Regions from separate parts of the Tepidibacter aestuarii genome, predicted to be linked through region 3. Evidence: riboswitches for the same ligand, from Rfam matches in the RefSeq annotation. Region 3 holds a riboswitch; each other region holds the start of a gene.

Region 1 (2,274 bases), 270 kb from region 3:
TTAGGTAATATATCGTTTGAAGAATACTTACCTGTTCCTATAAATAATCTACTATCTAACTCAGTCCCGCCTATTTTTAATTTATCCATAATAAACCCCCTTAAGTTTCTTGTTCACCTAGAATAAGTCTTAGAACCATATTAGCTTGATGATTAGCGGCAATTCCAACTCTTGGAGCCATAAGACCACATCCTGGTTTTGCTTCTGATTTATTATCACCAACAATATATAGATTGTCTTTTATCTTATGAGTGATTATTGAATTTGATGAAAAATATCCTGCTAATCCAGATGCTGCTACTATCTTTTTGTTTGGCATTTCAGAAAGAACAGTGTTTACTAAAATGGCTTTTGATTCTGGATTATCAAATGCTTCAACTATAATTTCAACATCTTTGAATAAATCTTTTATATTATTTTTATCTATAAATATATTTTTTGTATAAACATCTACAAATGGATTACATTGATAAATAATATCTTTTATTGCATCTGTTTTATTCATTCCTATATGTTTTACAAAATATTGTTGTCTATTTAGATTACTAGGTTCTACTACATCGAAATCGAATAAAAGTAACTTTCCAATACCTATTCTAGCTAAAGATACAGCTATATTTGAACCAAGGCCACCAAGACCTGCTATTGCTATTGTAGATTTTTTTATTTTTTCATGAATATTAGGGGTGTGTCTTGATACCAAAAGATGTTCTAATTCTTCTTTAGATGGTTGTTCTCCTTTTTTTATAAGTGTTATAGTGTCTAATTCATTAAGCTTTGTATCTTTATTTATAATAAATCCATTTAGGATAATTACATCTGCATCTTTTTTAAAAGAATCCCTTACTTCATAAGCAGTTGTATTTGGCTCTATATTGTATTTTTTCTGATTCACATATATTTTCAACCTTAGCCACCTCCAACAAAATTGATTATTTCAACCTTATCATTTTCATGAATAATTGTGCTTTCATATTGATCTTTAGGTATTATATTTAAATTGACTTCAACAACAATTGTTTGTGGCTTTAAATTTAAGTTTAAAATAAGGTCTTTGACTGTTATATCTTGGTTGAAAGACATTTTCTCTCCGTTAACAATCATATTTATACCTCCTTTCTGAAAAATAAAAAAGGTGCAAATCCAGAAAAGGATTTGCACCTATATATTTACATATACAAATATATACACATACACTTCCCTACGCTGGCATTATCCAGATCAGGTTAAGGGTTAAAGACTTATGGGTCTTAATCTCAGCTGGCCTACCAGCACCCCTAGCGAAAACTATTTAATTTAGGTTCATAATAACACATTAATAAATATTGTTCAACAATATAATTTAAAAAGTTTAAAATTGGTAATGAAAGTATAAATTCCCTATGTAAGGTGAATAATACAGAAAAATAGGTTGGAGGAGGGTTTGTATGAGAATTCCAAAACATATAGGGGTAATACCTGATGGTAATAGAAGATGGGCTCAAAACAATGGTATGAGTAAGGAAATGGGATATGATGAAGGGCTAAATCCTGGTCTTGAATTATTTAGAACTTGTAAAAAGATAGGTATAGAAGAGATAACATATTATGGATTTACTGTGGATAATACAAAAAGACCATCTATTCAAACAAAAACATTTACTAAAGCTTGTGTAGATGCTGTAAAAATGCTTGAAAATGAAGATGCTTCTTTATTGGTTGTAGGGAATCATAAATCACCTATGTTTCCAGATGCGTTGAAAGAATATACTACAAGAAAAGATTTTGGAAATGCAGGTATGAAAGTGAATTTCTTAGTTAATTATGGATGGAACTGGGATCTTGGGAATTTGAAATTTGATGAAGCTACTACTAACAGAAATAAAATAATAGAAAATATAAATTCAAAAGATATATCAAGGCTTGATCTTATAATAAGATGGGGTGGTAGAAGAAGACTCAGTGGATTCTTACCAGTTCAATCGATATATGCCGATTTTTATGTGGTAGATGATTATTGGCCTGACTTTAAAGAACAACATATACATGAAGCTCTAAATTGGTATGAAACTCAAGATGTAACTCTTGGAGGCTAAAAAAAGTGGTGTGCGATTAAATGTACACCACTTTTTTCTTTTAATTTTGACTAAAAATTCAAGCTAAAGTTGCTAAATACCTGATAAAAACACTGAAAAAATCATTTCGATACCCTTTGTGCTTCTTAGATATATAGTGGTATTCAATGGTAAATAAAATTCGTATTCATATAAAAAAGAATAAAATCAGAATATAAAA
Region 2 (2,274 bases), 190 kb from region 3:
TTTTATTTCTGCCATATTACCTTTAATAACATCGAATTTTGCTTCTTCCAAAAGCTTTTTTACTATTTCTTGTCTTTTGTTTGATGCAAATACGCCAACAGGATCTAATACAAGTTTTTTTCCAATTTTATTTGCATATTTTGATGCTTTTACAAATAAATCTAAGTGAGAAGTATTCATAGTTCCTATGTTTATAACAACTGAACTTGCAATATTTATTACGTCTTCTAATTCTTCATATGAATAGCTCATTAAAGGACTCGCCCCTATTGCCAAAGTCATATTTGCGCAATCATTTATAGTAACTTCATTAGTATAGTGAACTACTAATGGCGATACTTCCTTTACCTTGTTTATTAATTTATACACTATTGATTTCCTCCTTTGTCAAATTCATAAAAGTGATGAACAGGACCTACCCCATGGCCTATATCAAAGCTATTTTCTATCGCATTTGTTATGTACTCCTTACTGTTTCTAACTGCTTGTTTTATATCATATCCATGTGCTAATTGAGTGACTATAGCTGATGATAATGTACATCCTGTTCCATGAGTATTTTTTCTATCAAGTCTTTTAGATTCAAACAATTCACATACACCATCACCCATTAATAAATCAACAGCATCACCATCTAAGTGACCGCCTTTAACCAATACATACTTAGGTCCAAGCTCTAATAATTTCTCAGCAGCTTTTTTCATATCTTCTAAGTTTTGAATATGTACACCTGTTATCTCCTCAGCTTCCATAGTATTAGGAGTTATAATATAAGCCATTGGTATTAAGTAATTTATAAGATTTTTTTTGGCTTCTGGTTTTAATAAAGAATATCCACTCTTTGAAATCATAACTGGATCTATTACAAGATTATTAACATCATATTTGCTCAATGTATCTGCTATTTCTTTTATTATCTCAGGGCTTGAAACCATCCCTATTTTCAAAGCCTTTGGATGAATATCTTCAAATATTACTTCTATTTGCTTTTTTATTATCTCTTTGCTAATCTCTTCTACAGCAAATACACCTTTAGTGTTTTGAGCTGTAATTGCTGTTATAACACTCATTCCAAAAGTTTTAAGAGCACTAAACGTTTTTAAATCCGCTTGGATACCCGCTCCTCCAGATGAGTCTGATCCTGCTATTGTCAGTACTGGTACTCTATAATCTTTTTTGATATTCATAAAAAAAGTCCCCCTATTCTCAAAAAGTCTAGGGGAACTTTTGTATATTTAAATCAGTAATTTCACAAAAAAAAATTGTATTCATAACGAATACAATTAATATGAATATACTAAAACCATATAATCATAACTTCCCTACGTTGGTACTAACCAAATCAGGTTTAAAGAGTTAATAGACAATATCTATCTCTCAGCCAAAAGGCACCCCTAGCTTCTTATTAAATTATTTTAAACTTTTGTAAAAGTTTGATTTAATTATATATCAAATATGATATTTTGCAAATATATTATTTATCTTCACATAACTTTTTGCACAATCCAACTTTTTTTGTACAAGTAACCTTATTTAATCCACAATCAGGACATGATTTTTTATCTTGACTGTATTTTATATTATACTCATTCCCACAGTCCATACATTTAAACCTACAGTGCTTCGTAGTATAGTGTCCTCCACTTATTCTTATAGCTTTTCCCTCAGTTAGTGATACAGCTACCTTTTTACGAGCACTGTCTATTATATTCTGAAATGTCTGTCTAGAAACCTGCATTTTCTTTGCACATTCTTCTTGATTCAATCCCTCTATGTCCTTAAGTCTCATAGCTTCAAGTTCTTCTATCTTTACTTCAACTTCTTCTATATCACATTTTTGTTTTCCAACTGGAACAAAATAATTATTTTCCGGAAAAAATTCTACTGTCCTAACCTTTGTAGGTCTTGCCATAGCTATACCTCCCTGTACTGTATAATATTTTAATTATATCATTACCTATTAATTATTCAAACTATACAGGGACTTTTTTACAGCATTAGCCGTTACAACTTCCCTCATGTTCATGTTCTGTACATACACTATTAGTTGATTTTAAATTCCCATCTATATAATTTTGTATTGATTCATCAGCAAGACCACTTGCACCAACGATAACCTCTATATTATTTTCTCTAAATAAATCTTGAGCTGTAGCTCCCATACCTCCAGCTATTATAACATCAACTTTTAGCTCTTTTAAGAATACTGGCAAAAAACCTGGTCTATGTCCTGGATTTTCAACAAATTCACTTTTTAAAATCTTATTATCCTCT
Region 3 (2,274 bases):
CTTCTATAGTTATAAAAAAATGATAAACATATTCCAACTAAAGTAGTAACTACTATAATTCTATAGAACACCATTCCAATACCTGCAGTATTCCCCCAATTTTTATATATTCCACTCCCAAACATATAGAACAGAAAAATAATAACTAATACTCTGAAGATATTTGATTTTAAAAGTTTAGGCACAGGTTTATTATTACTGAATTTAGAAATAATATTATCAAAAAAACTTCCTCTAGGACAGATATTTCCACACCAGAATCTTCCTTTATTAAAAAAGGCAAAGACTAAAGGTCCTACCATACAAATTACTGCAGCTAACGCAATTCGTTTATCAAATAATCCAGCTACTATAAAAATTAATAATAAAATATATCCGTATTTCTTCCAAACTCTTAAAAGATTATTCATATTCTCATCTCCTTTATTATTGATATACCATACCTGGGTATACTAAATAATATGTTCGTTTTCTTCTAAATGTTACACATGATTTTGCATAAGTTAATCTGATTAAACACAAACTAAACAACAGAGTAGCCTTTAATATTAAGTTAAATTGTACTTTTATATAGTTAAATGAATTTGGTATGATTTGGTTTTGAATAAAGCTATATTAATATTGACTAAATATGATTTTATATATAAAATGAGTATGAATTAAATAATGAGGGGAGCTAAATTAATTTGGCTGAGAGGAAGTTGCGTTATTTCGACCCTTATAACCTGAAATGGATAATGCCAGCGTAGGGAATGTATATTCGTAAAGTTTATTTGTATATAAAACCTTTATCCTATGTGGGTAAAGGTTTTTTTATGTATGAAGGAAAGTATAAAAGGAGATGATTTTATGTCAGTAGTTACAAATGTAAGTATTCAAGTTATACCTAAGGTACCAGATGAACAAACTTATTATGTCGTTGATAAGGTTATTGAGTACATTGATTCATGTAATATAAAATACGAGGTTGGGCCTATGGAGACTACTATGGAAGGAGATTTGGACACTCTTTTAAATATTGTAAAAGAAGTTCAAGAGATATGCGTAAAAGAAGGAGCTAGTAGAGTTGCTTCTATTGTAAAAATAGACTATAAGCCAAAAGGTGTGACTATGCATGAAAAGATTGGGAAATACAGAAAATAAATTTATCCCAGCTATATTTTTTATAAGTATATTATTTATATGGCAGATTGTCGTAGACAAAGGAATAGTACAAAGATATATATTGCCATCTCCAACAGATGTAATATCAGCTTTAATAGATATAATGCCAAGTATTAAGGTACATATAGTTACTACACTTTATGAAGCTTTTTTAGGATTTATAATAGCTATAGCATTTTCTTTAGTTTTAGCTATACTTATGGATAATTTTAAGATAATAAAAAAAGCTTTGTATCCTTTAGTTATAGTATCTCAAACTGTTCCTATAGTTGCTATAGCACCTCTTTTTGTAATATGGTTTGGCTTTGGCATTATGCCAAAGGTTATAGTGGTAGTTCTAGTTTGCTTTTTTCCAATAGTTATAAGCTTATTAGATGGGCTTGAATCTGTTGATGAGGATATTATAAATCTGTTAAAAACTATGGGAGCATCTAAAATGCAGATATTTAAGATAGCTAAATTTCCAGCTTCTATGACTAGCTTTTTTTCTGGAATTAAGGTAGCTGCAACCTACAGTATAATGGGTGCTGTTATTGGAGAATGGTTAGGAGGAAGCTATGGTTTAGGGGTATATATGCTAAGGGTTAAGCATTCGTATAATTTAGATAAGATGTTTGCAGTTATTCTTATAATTGTTGTACTTAGCATAATTTTGTTTAAAGTAATAGATGTTGTTCAGGAGGCTTTAATGCCATGGCAAAAAAACAATAATAGGAGGAAATAAAATGATTAAAAAATTAATATCAATTATATGCATAATGACTTTAATTATAATCTCAGTAACAGGATGTGCAGATAAGAAAACTTCAGATAATGAACTTAAAAAAGTTACAGTAGTGCTTGATTGGGTTCCAAATACTAACCATACAGGACTTTACGTTGCAAAGGATAAAGGATACTTTAAAGAAGAAGGACTAGATGTTGAGATAATTCAACCATCTCAAGGTGGAGCAGCAGCACTAGTTGCAGCTGGACAAGCTGATTTTGGGATAAGTTATCAAGAAGAAGTAACTTATGCAAGAACTAGTAAAAATCCACTTCCAATAAAAGCAGTAGCTACAATAATACAACATAATACTTCTGGATTTGCATCACTTGTAGATAAAAATA

Evidence for each region. A riboswitch is a leader RNA that binds a small molecule or an ion and turns the genes downstream of it on or off. The one in region 3 is predicted to bind thiamine pyrophosphate.
Region 1: it holds a riboswitch for thiamine pyrophosphate, as region 3 does, so the genes downstream of both, thiS (sulfur carrier protein ThiS) here and M2214_RS01755 (thiamine-binding protein) in region 3, are expected to answer to the same signal.
Region 2: it holds a riboswitch for thiamine pyrophosphate, as region 3 does, so the genes downstream of both, thiD (bifunctional hydroxymethylpyrimidine kinase/phosphomethylpyrimidine kinase) here and M2214_RS01755 (thiamine-binding protein) in region 3, are expected to answer to the same signal.

What each region holds. Positions count from the first base shown of each region.
Region 1 is NZ_OW235315.1:631,029-633,302, forward strand. Features, by position in the region: gene M2214_RS03015 (thiazole synthase) at 1-89, opposite strand, end outside; gene thiF (sulfur carrier protein ThiS adenylyltransferase ThiF) at 101-907, opposite strand; gene thiS (sulfur carrier protein ThiS) at 910-1,104, opposite strand; TPP riboswitch at 1,182-1,289, opposite strand; gene uppS (polyprenyl diphosphate synthase) at 1,428-2,075, shown strand.
Region 2 is NZ_OW235315.1:549,550-551,823, reverse strand. Features, by position in the region: gene thiM (hydroxyethylthiazole kinase) at 1-369, opposite strand, end outside; gene thiD (bifunctional hydroxymethylpyrimidine kinase/phosphomethylpyrimidine kinase) at 369-1,187, opposite strand; TPP riboswitch at 1,303-1,406, opposite strand; gene M2214_RS02625 (DUF134 domain-containing protein) at 1,475-1,912, opposite strand; gene M2214_RS02620 (NifB/NifX family molybdenum-iron cluster-binding protein) at 1,998-2,274, opposite strand, start outside.
Region 3 is NZ_OW235315.1:356,589-358,862, forward strand. Features, by position in the region: gene M2214_RS01750 (4Fe-4S binding protein) at 1-410, opposite strand, end outside; TPP riboswitch at 660-769, shown strand; gene M2214_RS01755 (thiamine-binding protein) at 850-1,143, shown strand; gene M2214_RS01760 (ABC transporter permease) at 1,115-1,888, shown strand; gene M2214_RS01765 (ABC transporter substrate-binding protein) at 1,890-2,274, shown strand, end outside.